4 regions of the Lysinibacillus sp. NPDC056959 genome follow, and region 3 is predicted to be linked to each of the others. Evidence: riboswitches for the same ligand, from Rfam matches in the RefSeq annotation. Region 3 holds a riboswitch; each other region holds the start of a gene.
The links. A riboswitch is a leader RNA that binds a small molecule or an ion and turns the genes downstream of it on or off. The one in region 3 is predicted to bind S-adenosylmethionine.
Positions count from the first base shown of each region.

Region 1: it holds a riboswitch for S-adenosylmethionine, as region 3 does, so the genes downstream of both, ACFTQ7_RS17335 (Na+/H+ antiporter NhaC family protein) here and ACFTQ7_RS10715 (cyclase family protein) in region 3, are expected to answer to the same signal.
Region 2: it holds a riboswitch for S-adenosylmethionine, as region 3 does, so the genes downstream of both, metA (homoserine O-acetyltransferase MetA) here and ACFTQ7_RS10715 (cyclase family protein) in region 3, are expected to answer to the same signal.
Region 4: it holds a riboswitch for S-adenosylmethionine, as region 3 does, so the genes downstream of both, metK (methionine adenosyltransferase) here and ACFTQ7_RS10715 (cyclase family protein) in region 3, are expected to answer to the same signal.

Region 1 covers NZ_JBHURE010000017.1:6,252-9,433, reverse strand. Annotated here, with positions in the region: gene ACFTQ7_RS17340 (DUF2075 domain-containing protein) at 1-1,088, opposite strand, end outside; SAM riboswitch class I at 1,320-1,427, shown strand; gene ACFTQ7_RS17335 (Na+/H+ antiporter NhaC family protein) at 1,533-2,816, shown strand; gene ACFTQ7_RS17330 (branched-chain amino acid transport system II carrier protein) at 3,085-3,182, opposite strand, start outside.
Region 2 covers NZ_JBHURE010000005.1:75,178-78,359, reverse strand. Annotated here, with positions in the region: gene ACFTQ7_RS08170 (TrmB family transcriptional regulator) at 1-281, shown strand, start outside; gene ACFTQ7_RS08165 (nucleotide excision repair endonuclease) at 361-732, opposite strand; SAM riboswitch class I at 927-1,037, shown strand; gene metA (homoserine O-acetyltransferase MetA) at 1,191-2,126, shown strand; gene ACFTQ7_RS08155 (GerAB/ArcD/ProY family transporter) at 2,259-3,182, opposite strand, start outside.
Region 3 covers NZ_JBHURE010000007.1:60,308-63,489, forward strand. Annotated here, with positions in the region: gene ACFTQ7_RS10710 (Cof-type HAD-IIB family hydrolase) at 148-921, shown strand; gene ACFTQ7_RS10715 (cyclase family protein) at 1,045-1,782, opposite strand; SAM riboswitch class I at 1,882-1,986, opposite strand; gene ACFTQ7_RS10720 (YuzC family spore coat inner layer protein) at 2,137-2,544, opposite strand; gene ACFTQ7_RS10725 (SMI1/KNR4 family protein) at 2,700-3,182, shown strand, end outside.
Region 4 covers NZ_JBHURE010000020.1:62,165-65,346, forward strand. Annotated here, with positions in the region: gene ACFTQ7_RS18905 (gamma carbonic anhydrase) at 1-48, shown strand, start outside; gene metK (methionine adenosyltransferase) at 480-1,676, opposite strand; SAM riboswitch class I at 1,976-2,093, opposite strand; gene pckA (phosphoenolpyruvate carboxykinase (ATP)) at 2,890-3,182, shown strand, end outside.

The DNA.
Region 1 (3,182 bases), on a different contig from region 3:
TTTTTAAAATGATCAATCCATTCAATTACCTCTTCGTTTGCTCTCATACGGAATTGATTTTTGAGTTCGTATTTTTCATAATCACTTTGATGCAATAAAGCTTCCAAAATAGCTTCCTTCCAAAAGCTTTTAAGTTTCAATACTTGGCTTTCATCATAAACAACTACAACGATTTCCGCCAACTTCATAAGCTCTTCAAGCTGATTATTGTCTGTAAAATTATTATATGTGTCTGGCCTAGTTAACAATAAATGTCCTTCATCTACCAAAATAATGTCAGCCTTTTCGCCTGATTTTTTTAGACGATTAATTAAAGGTGTAGGTCTATCAAAATTTTTAGCTTTTAAAAACTTTAATTTAGAAGCTATACTTTTATATGTTTTGAGCATTTCATCATGATTAACAACTAAATAATTTTCTGAACCACATAAATGTGATGTAACATCTGAAGACAGTTCCTGTATAGAATTAAATATAGAACTTAGCACCACACTTTTACCTGTCCCCGCTTCACCTTGAATCAAGAATAAAAATGATTTATCTTCTTCTGTACGAAAAATATTTTGCTCGCAAATTTCAATAACTTTTTCCTTTAATTCTAATTGTTCAACTGACAATTCCTTAAAAGGTGAAAGCTTAAAAACATCACGGTTTTCAATTACATGCTGTTCATTATTAACAATCCCTTGATCTACTAGACGTTCCCAAATTTCTTTAAAAATATCACGGTCATAAAACTTTTTATTGAAGTAATTATGTGAAATATTATTTACCGTTTGGCTCTTATTTTGTAGCTTATATTTTTGGTCTCCCAGAAAATAATTAATAAGCTTCGTCTCTAAATGAAACGTAGCCGAACGATTAAACTCCTCATAATGGATTAAATGCATCTCATCTAACTTCTGACGTTCCTTTGTTTTTAAATGTGCACGCATTCGATTTTTGAAAGCTACTGTTTCCCCAATATAAGCCTCTTTTTGATCCTTTAAAAGATAAATGACTGGATAATTTAAATAGCTCTCTTTGTTATTGATACTTTTTAAACTTTTTTCATTAAATGGCCATGTATTAATTTCAACTGTATTCATCTAAATGCCACCTTACTTACGATATAGATAAACTTATTTTAGCATATTATTGAAACTAGTTTGTTTTGCTGTTAAATCAGAATCTGCGTATTAGTAATATGATTGAATAGCCCTATTTCAGTGCGGACTGTATTTCCTTTTACTTTGAAATAATGTTTAATTAAAAAATGTTGCAAATATAGATGTTTTATTATACTATTTCATTAATGTGCAAAAAATAATATGTTTTTCTTCTTATCAAGAGAGATGGAGGGACTGGCCCTATGAAATCTCGGCAGCGGAACTTTGTATTTAAGTTACTGTGCCAAATCCAGCAAGCAATGGCTTGATAGATAAGAGGAGTGTTTTATAGATATAAGACCTCTTCTTGTTTTCAAGAAGAGGTCTTTTTTTAGAGGAAAATGGACAAAGACGTATCCATTTTTAATTTTTGGAGGTAGAACAATGAAGAAAGAGAATCCATGGGCGTTGATCCCATTTGTTGTTTTTTTAGTTTTATTTATTGGTTCAGGGGTTATTACAGGTGATTTCTATGCCTTCCCTGTCATTGTAGCAATTGCCATTGCGGGCGCTGTGGCTCTGGCGATGAATCGAAAAGAATCATTTTCGAACAAGGTTGATATTTTTTGTAAAGGCGCAGGAAATTTAAATGTCATGCTGATGGTTGTTATTTTTCTATTAGCTGGCGCCTTTTCAGAGGTAGCAAAAGGCATGGGGGCAGTGGACTCCACTGTTAACTTTGCTTTGTCGGTCATCCCGCAAAACCTACTTGTCGTAGGCTTGTTCATCATTGCCTGCTTTATCTCCCTTTCAATGGGTACATCGGTAGGAACAATTGTTGCACTGGCACCAATTGGAGTTGGAATCAGCGAGCATACCGACTTTTCAATGGCTTTAGTAATGGCAGCGATTGTTGGCGGTTCGATGTTTGGTGATAATTTATCCTTTATTTCAGATACAACGATTACTGCCGTTCGTTCACAAGGCGCACAAATGAAAGATAAATTTAAGGTGAATTTTTGGATTGTGTTGCCGGCAGCGATTGTAACGAGCATTATTTTAGGGATTATCACAATGGGTGAAACGACTGTACAAGTAGAGCATTTAAGCTATAGTTGGGTGAAAATTGTTCCCTATGTGTTGGTTATTATTTTTGCGCTAATTGGCATGAATGTTTTCCTTGTTCTTGCCTTTGGGATTGTTCTGGCTGGGGCTGTTGGCTTAGCGGATGGCAGCTATCATTTAATGGACCTTTTTCAAAAGATTGGCGAAGGAATGTCAGGTATGTATGAAATGGCATTTCTAGCTATCTTAATAGCTGGAATGGTGGAGATTATTAAACTTAATGGAGGAATTGACTTCCTGCTTCACCTTGCGACTCGAAGAATTAAATCGAAAAAAGGTGCTGAATTTGGGATTGCCGGTCTTGTTGGCCTAACAAATTTATCTACGGCCAATAATACAATCGCTATTTTAATTGCTGGTCCACTTGCAAAAAATATTGCAAATCAGTATGGGATTGAGCCGAGAAAGTCCGCAAGTATATTAGATATTTTCTCCTGTACGGCCCAAGGTCTTCTGCCATACGGTGCTCAATTCCTGGCAGCCGCAAGCGTAGCTGGAATATCGCCCGTGAGCATGTTGCAATATTCTTTCTATCCAATCCTTATAGGAATTTGCGGAATTATCGCTATTCTAATCGGATATCCGAAACCAAAGAAAGCTTAACTTCATCACTATAAAGTGGCAAGTGTAGCTTTAACTATAATCCAATCGTTTTGACAAAAGATTATCAAAACGATTGGATTTTTTTATTTGATGCTATTTAGAAGTTCGCCACCATCCAAGCATCTCTTACTTTCACTAATAACAAAAAATTATTATTAACCCGTATTTTTGTAGAACCAAATACCGATTTAAAGTCTCGATTAAAAATGTGCCTCTTTAAGAAAAAAGGCACATTCAAAATGAAAGTATTATAATACGATTGTTTTACTTAATTCGATATACCACTACCACTTTGTACAACATTTTTATTGCTGAAAATATAGCCAATAATCGCACCTAACAGACCTGTAATTAGCCAACCTGCAC
Region 2 (3,182 bases), on a different contig from region 3:
ATGAAAATGTTGCATCGATTGACCAGCATCGCATTACTCAATATACGAGGAATGCTGCTACGCCCCATTGGTTTATACTGTCTATAGATGGTCAAGAGATGATTTATGGTCACTCACCGTCCAATCAAGAAACGGCTTTTATAACAAATGACCCAGTGCATATTTATTTATTAGAGGATTATATATGGCATGACGTGCTTGTCAATCGACTGTTAAAGCGCGATGATACGGAGCTTGGGGAATGGATTACAAAAGAACGTAAAGCCTTTTTCGTAGAGTGAAAATAATAAAAGAATCTACAAGCCATCATGTACAGATGGCTTGTAGATTCTTATTTTATGTTATATAAGATCTTTTATCTTAATAAAAAACTTTATCAACATTGTATTTAGCGCGGAATGTATTAACCGCGTATGTTTCGTAAATTTCACGTTCCATTGGATCATCTACTTCGTACACTTCAATTTTGAAAACTTCATCACGATGATTTTTCATCGGTGACACATTGTCTTCGAAATGCTTTTTAATACGTTGACGAATCTTACGTGCTTTACCGACAAATAATAGTTCATTCTGTTCATTGTAGAATAAGAAAATGCCGCCATTTTCACGTGTGATTTTATGGAAATCAATAAAACCGAAATACGGTGTGATTGGTACATCACCTGGCTTTACATCTTGTTCGCGTTGGCGAATTACTAAATCTGGTTTTGGAAATTCAATTTTAATCAAACTATTCACGTTCCTCTCTGTTACTAAAGGTATATGTTAACATAATTACAGCTTGTTTACCATAAAATATATGGACTTAGCTTCAATATTAGTTTTAAACAAATTACATAATGACATGCATGGTCAATAACGAAATATTCTATGTATTGTTGATATTCTTAATTGTTCATGTTACAATTCATTTTAATTAAATAATCTTATCATGAGAAGTTGAGGGATTTGGCCCGATGACGCTTCAGCAACCTCTAACAAAAGTTAGAAAGGTGCTAATTCCAGCAAAGGATTTGTCCTTTGAGAGATAAGAGTGAACGTGGTAAACATCCTTCTCATTCTATCTCAAATGGAATGAGAGGGATTTTTTAATTTCATCGAAAAAAAGACTTTACGCAAGGCCTGTGTATGGAGACTAAGGCCAATAATGGGTTAACAGAGAGAAATATAAGAGAGGGGAATGCAAGATGCCAATTAATATTCCAAAAAACTTACCAGCTGGAGAACATTTACGTGAGGAAAAAATCTTCGTAATGGAAGAGGATAGAGCGAAAACTCAACAAATTCGTCCGTTAAATATCTTAATCTTTAATTTAATGCCAGAAAAAGAAAAAACAGAGCTGCAATTACTACGTTTATTAGGGAATACCCCGTTACAAGTGAATATTACATTTTTGAATACTGCTACTCATGAATCGAAAAATGTTAGTAAATCACATTTACAATTATTTTATACGACGTTCGATCAAATTCGTCATCGTCGCTATGATGGCATGATTATTACGGGGGCACCAGTAGAAAAAATGCCGTTTGAAGAAGTGAACTACTGGCAGGAAATTTCAGAAATTATGGACTGGTCCAAAACAAACGTAACATCGGTTCTACATATATGTTGGGGTGCTCAGGCAGCGTTATACCATCATTACGGTATTGGCAAAATTGGGCTTTCTGCTAAATGCTCAGGTGTATATTCTCATGTTATCACGGATTTAACAGTGGATTTAGTACGCGGCTTTAGTGATTTGTTTACGGCACCACATTCGCGTTATACGTCTGTATCGATTGATGAAGTACGCAACCACCCTGATTTACGATTGCTCTCTTATTCAGAAGATGCTGGTGTTTTCATTGTGCAATCTAAAGACAATAAAAATATTATGATTACTGGTCACCTTGAATATGATGCAACCACTTTAGCGGATGAATATAGTCGTGATGTTGCGAAAGGATTAGATATTGAGGTACCAGTGAATTACTTCCCAAATGATGATCCAGCGAATGAACCGATTAATACGTGGCGTGCTCATACACATTTGTTATTCTCGAACTGGTTGAACTACTATGTTTATCAAGAAACACCATACGAATGGGATTTTGTTGATCAAATTGAATATCATATTTAGTGCTATAGAAAAATGATGACCTTGATATTATAGGGTCATCATTTTTTACTTTTCTCATTTCCGTTCCAGCAGGGCACCCTCCTGAGGGCGTCCGATGAGCCGCTTCACTTTTGGTGATGAACAATACTGCTGTTAATTGTCTGGCGATTTTTTATTCTTATCACTGTTTGGCGTATTTCCGGTATCGCTATCATTCTGTGTAGAATTTCCGGTATCGTTTTCACTTTTACTTTGTGTAGTATTTCCGGCATTATTATTACTTGCACTTTGAGCAGCATTCCCACCATTGCTGTTACTATCACTTTGAGTAGAACTATCGATATTGCTACTATTTGCACTTTGAGCAGAATTATCGTTATTGCTACTACCTGCACTATGAGAAGCATTCCCGCCATTGCTACTACTATCACTCTGTGTAGTATCTCCGTTATTACTATCATTTTGATTTTGCGTACTACTATTACATTGCGTATTATCTCCTTGATTACCATTGATTTTTCGAATCTTCGCGACTATTAATAATAGTAATGGTAATAAAATCATTAAAATGAAGGAGAATATAGGCCATATATCTCTATTGTAAATATTGGAATGAATGATATTTGGATGAACAATTTGTGAAATTCCAAGGATAATCATGCCGAGTGGAAAAATGAGAGGGCGATGATTTTTAATTTTAAATATTTGTGCGATACCGATAACCGAAGCATAAAAATACATAAAAGTCCTAATATAAATTGATATAATCCACATGGCTGCCATAATAACTTCAATACGCTGCAAAAAATTCCCGATTGAAATTCTTTGAGCTAATGCATAGCTAGGAAATGTCCTAGATGCTGTATTTACAGGACCTAGGACAAGGATAGACAGTGCGATAATCGTAATTAAGGCAATCCCTCCAATAATTGTGCCAATGTAATAACCTTTTTGTGCAGATTTTTGTACGTTAACTGTGGAAGGGAAAATCATTAATAATACAGCAAGCGGGAATGAAAAAAGACTTATAAATCGAATCATACTAAAGAATAATGATTTTTTTGATGTTTCCATTAT
Region 3 (3,182 bases):
ATTGTATTAGTTGGAAAAATATAGAGTTGGATGTTGGCCAATAAGAGGAGTCATACAACGCTTGCCTGTAGTGAAAATTAGCCATTTAATTATAGATTTATCATCAATGCACCTGGTGAAAATATACAAAATGAAAAGGAGAGAACAATGGATTATAAAATTGTATTTTTTGACGTAGATGGAACGCTTGTTAATTATGAAGATGGTCGTATGCAAGAAAGTACAAGGAACGCTATTCAACAATTAAAGGATAAAGGAATTCATATTGTAGCTGCTACAGGAAGACCTTTATCAATGTGCCAGGATTTAAGAAATGTAGGAATAGAGACGTTTATTACAGCTAATGGTGCATATGTTAAGCACCAAGATCAAGTCATACATAAAATACCGGTCGCCAAAGAAGTGGTCCAAGTAGTGAAGGCTTTTGCTGATGAAAATAAACAAAGTCTATCGTTTTTCACAGAAACATTATCAATGAATAACGTCCAAGAAAAAAAGACATTAAAAGCTATGAAAGAAACATTATCTTTGCGGGAGTTTCCCGTTATCAATGAAGATATTGTAACGCAAGAAGTGTATTTAATGTGTTTATATGTTGATGAGGATATTGAGAAAAAGTATACCTCTACATTTCCTCATTTATTATTTAAAAGGTGGCATCCTTACATTACAAATATTTTGCAACAGGATATTTCTAAGTCTATTGCTGTTCAAGCTGTACTAGAATATTTCGACTTGAGTACAGAAGAAGCACTTGCTTTTGGGGATGGAGATAATGATATCGACATGCTAGAGAAGGTCGGCTTTGGTATTGCAATGGGTAATGGTAGTGAAGCATTAAAAAATGTCGCTAATTTTGTAACAAAGAAATCAACAGAAGATGGTATTGATTATGCTCTTCGTGAGCTAAAAATCATTTAATGGAAAAAATCGTATTAAGTTCATAGCTCTCATGTTGATCGTGTTTCTAAAAAGGAAAAAAATCTAAATAAATGATTAAGAAAGGTCTGGTTCAATATGTATTGAATCAGACCTGTTGCTATATTAAGGCAATATAGCAAATGAGCGGACAGGGAATCCAGATGCTTTTTCAGGCTTTGCCACAATATTGAATATAACGGCGCCTTTTGGAGGTAGCTTATCCAAATTTGTCATAAGCTCAATTTGATAAGTATCTTGCTCAAGCACAAAATATTCGCCATCTAACTTACCGTTTTTACGAAAATCTGTTGCTGAATCCGTATCAAAAGTTTCGTGGCCAATCGCACTTACTTTTCGTTTGTTGAATAAAAATTGCAACGCTTCTAATCCCCAGCCAGGAATATGATTATTGCCATCAGCATCTTTGTTGCTGAAAGCCTCTTTATCTGGCCAACGTTTACTCCAATCGGTGCGTAGCGCAACGAAGGTACCTTCTTCAATTTCTCCATATTCAGCTTCAAAGTTAATAATATCTTGAACGCTTAACGTGTAGTCGTTGTTAATTTCAGCTTCCTTCGATTTATCAATAACGATGAGTGGGAGTACTAGTTCTTTTAGCTCCAATTCCTCTAAATAGCGTGTTTCTCTCACGAAATGGATTGGTGGGTCGATATGTGTTCCGTATTGCCCAGGGAAAGTGAATTGTTGTGCAAAGAAGCCATCATCATGCGAAAATAATGTTTCAAATTTTGCATCATCAAACATAAAGAAATGAGGAGAGTTTGGACCGAATGTATGTGTTAAATCAACCCATTCTTTTGATTTTAATAGTTGTATTGCTTGTAAAAGTTCGTTTGTCATTATAGTTCCCTGCTTTCTGTTAATTATTTTGAATGCAACAATAAAAAAGAGCCCTCCTTGTAGAAGAGGACTCTTGTGCAGAAGCAAATGCAGTAAGTCTTCTCATCTTCAAGGCTAAATTTTGCCATTTGGAATTAGCACCATACCTATAGGCTGGTTGCTGAGACTTCATAGGGCCAATCCCTCCGTCTCTCTTGATAAGAAAATAAAATATAAGAATTTTCGGAAATAAAATTTATGAATACTTTAGCATATTTATATATAGTTTACAAGTTCAGTAGGGATACGTGGTTATAATTCATAAAGAAGATGCTAAAGGCAAAAAAAAGAGGCCCTCTTCAAAGGACCAACTTTTCACCAACCCAAAATTAGTGTTAGCTTACAACAGCCGCTATCAGTAAATAGTATACGAAATCCATCTGGTGTATAGGTAGTATCGAATTTTACCGTAATGCCTGTTGACGCAATTAACTTTTCAACTTCTGTTTTATTTGATTGTTGTGCTGCGTTCATAAGATCATGTGCAAATTGCTCTGATTCATCAATTTTATCCGTAAGTAATTGTGCTTGCTGCATAATAACTTTGATTCGTTTCGCAGAAGTCTTTAATTTTACTGTATTGATGGATGGAAATGGACCTCTATTCGTTGGGTCAGGCATTGCTAGATGTTTAGAAGGTAGTTGAGTAGTTGGTTGATTTGCCATTACCCATGCCGGATAATAATTAGGATAGACAAAATACGGATAAGGATTGTAATACACTAAATTCCTCCTATCCTATAGTTGATACATTATCTTATGTACAACAGAGACTTTAGGTGTTAATGGCCGTGCTTTGAAAAGCTTGAGCGAAAAGGACCTCAGTTCAACGGCTTAAATCCCGATCAATTTATTCTTCTTCAAAAGGAGTTATTAAAATGGATATTCGTGCATACATAAAAAATGGTTTTGAAATTTACTATGAACGTTATAATCAGGTGTCTGAAGATGGATTTTGTAGATGGATGTGCCCGGATGTACCTGAAGAAATGAAGGTAGTTGATATCGATGCAGAGTGGTCTGTGTGGAGAATGATTCCTTCCACCGTAACGGAGGGAGATATTCAAACGTTAGAAAAAGAGTTCGGACTTAATTTTCCCGAATGGTATAAAGCTTTTATTTCAACGTATCATCATTATTTTGGTGTAATACCTGACCAAAGTATTGAGGATCCTTTAAATAATGTAAGAGATATGTTTAATCCATCATTATGCAGTTTAGGATATCTTCCATTTTCGTGGGATACAGAGTATGGAAAAATAATTTGTATTGATTTAAATAATAATGCTGATGAAGAAAGTTGTGCCATATATGAAATTGAACATGAAATTTTATTTGAAGATGATGCCGATATTCTATTG
Region 4 (3,182 bases), on a different contig from region 3:
GTAGAAAAAGGCCAATACTATAAATCTCTTCAACCAAAGAATAAATAGTTATTTCAACTAAATCAAAGCAGCTCCACGTTGCTTAGACAACCGATCCCCACGTGATTATATATGGCGCTTATTTTTTTGATCAATTATGCCTCGGCATAATTGCGTCCGGAATCGGCTTTGTGCTTAGGCCTGCGTGAGGGCCGACACGATGTCGGTCATTTCGGTAATGCCACAGGACATGGCCCTTTTACCGATGTAGGTCAGTTAGTCGTTATCGCATGAATGCGATGGTTTTAGGCTAACATCCCCTAAGCACTCCTTTCTGATTCCGTGACATCCACCGGGGGCTTTAACTTCTTTCAGCGGGTGTTTAGACACCCGCTGAAAGAAGTTAAAAACAACGAAAGGGGCAATAGCATGTTAAGCCCCTTTCTGTAATAGTATCTTAAAATATTTGTCCAACCACTTTATTACTTTAGCTGAATAGTTTATAAACCTGCTTTTTCTTTTAATGCGTCTGCTTTGTCCGTTTGTTCCCAAGGTACATTTAAGTCTGTACGACCGAAGTGACCATATGCTGCAGTTTGCTTATAAATTGGGCGACGAAGGTTAAGCATTTTAATAATCCCTGCTGGGCGTAGGTCAAATAGCTCGCGTACCCATTTTACAATTTCACTTTCCGTAACTTTTCCTGTCCCGAATGTATCAACAGCAATAGATACAGGTTGAGCAACACCAATCGCATAAGCTAGTTGTACTTCAGCTCGATCTGCTAAACCAGCTGCTACGATATTTTTTGCCACATAGCGGGCTGCATATGCCGCTGAACGGTCTACCTTAGTTGCATCCTTACCAGAGAAAGCACCACCACCATGACGGGCATAGCCACCGTATGTATCAACGATGATTTTACGTCCAGTTAGGCCAGCATCTCCTTTTGGACCACCAATTACGAATCGGCCAGTTGGGTTGATGAAATATTTAGTCTCGGCATCTAATAATTCACTCGGAACAACTGGAGCAATAACGAATTCTTTTAAGTCTGCTTGAATTTGCTCAAGTGTAGCTTCTTCGTCATGCTGTGTAGAAATGACAATCGTATCAACTCGCACTGGTACATTGTTTTCATCATACTCAATTGTTACTTGTGTTTTTCCGTCTGGACGTAAATAACCTAGTTCACCAGATTTACGTACTTCCGTTAAACGACGAGCCAATTTATGCGCTAAACTAATTGGTAACGGCATAAGCTCTGGTGTTTCGTTACATGCATAACCGAACATTAAGCCTTGGTCACCTGCGCCAATTGCTTCAATGTCAGCGTCTGTCATAGAGCCTTCACGTGCCTCTAATGCTTGGTCAACACCTTGAGCAATATCAGGTGATTGTTCACCAATAGCAACAAGTACTGCTAGATTTTCAGCATCAAAGCCATATTTCCCACGTGTATAACCGATTTCTGCTACAGTATCACGAACGATACCTTTAATGTCTACATAAGTAGACGTAGTAATTTCTCCTGCTACTAATACTAAACCAGTAGTTACTGTTGTTTCACACGCTACACGTGCGTTTGGATCTTCTGCTAAAATAGCATCTAAAATGGCATCCGAGATTTGATCACAAATTTTGTCTGGATGTCCTTCTGTTACACTTTCTGATGTAAACAGTCGACGTTTTGTCATTTGGTTTTCCTCCAATTACTTTTACAAATAATATTTGCGAATTAATACGGTACTCATTACCCATGTCAAGCCCGCTCCTATAGATTGAACTCTAAAGCAGTTGTTGCTGTCGCTACGTTTACACTACGTTTCCGCACAAAAAACAACTACTGCTTTTAACACGAGGTTTTCGAAAGATCCGTCATTATAATAAGGAAAGGACTATATACTTACCTTTACATTCGTTTTTAACAATAAAAAAATCCTTTTCTCACGCTTACTTAACATGAGGAAAGGAATAATGACTTCGTAACCTTTCACTCTTATCGTTCAAGGGGTTTCCCTTGCATCAGGTTGGCACCAGCGCATGTCGTGAAATAGTTCATGCAGGTTGCCGGGTTTCACAGGGCCTGACCCTCCACCAGCTCGGGATAAGAGTATCCGTTCAATATCTCATAATACGGAAAAGGTCGAACGTTGTCAAATATTTTTAACTTCTTTCAGCGAGTGCCCAAACACCCGCTAAAATAGGGAAACTCAGTGTAAGAACGCCACGTCCTGTAGCATTACCGAAAGCGAAAATCATGTCGGCTCTCGTGCTGTCGCAAAGACAAAAACACATTGCTGTCACTACGTTAACACTGCGCTTTCGCAAAATAACGTCTCCAGGCATAAGCACAAAACCGATTCCGGACGCTTTGTTTATCTATAGCGAAAGCAAAGCGTTAGCTACAGTTATACCATTATTATGAAACTCATTTGTATTATCCTGTAAATTCAAACAAAATAATCCCTACTCTCCACCTCACATCATGTGTTAACATATGTGTAACCCTTTACAGCACATTTTGTAGTGAAAGCAAAGCGTCAGCTACGGAACATGTGGTGGATGAAAATGATTGTAGCCCCTTTTCAATTGAAGACAAGCTCCAACTAATAAAAACAAGCTGAAAACTTCACATCCTGTGCGAACCTCATATAAGCCAAAAGCTTCTAGAACACAATTTTGCTGTGTCGAAAGTGATTGACTGATCACTTATAATAGATAGGGTAAAAAGCATTATCAAAACGAATCAATTTACTTTTTGTCGTTTTCTTGAAAAGTAATAAAATCTGAAAAATAATTTCTGAATTAGTATAGATTATTTAAGCAATTGTGTTATACTATTTTTGAAATTAAGAAAATCTCCCTCAGACTCAAGGGAATACTATAAAAAAGGATGGTATTTAATCGATGAATTCAGTAGAAATTGCAAACGAACTGAAGGAATTATTAAGCGGCAGTAACATTAATGTTCAACTTTCAGTACCACAATTAGCTGAAAAAGCTACTTCTCGTGGTGAAGCTATGTTAACAGTAGATGGCGCAGTTCGTGCAGAAACTGGCAAATACACTGGTCGTTCACCTAAAGATAAATATACGGTAGAAGAAGAGAGCACAAAAGATAAAATTGACTGGGGAAAAGTTAACCGACCAATTTCTTCTGAAGTGTTCGATAACTTATATGTAAAAGTAGTAAAATATTT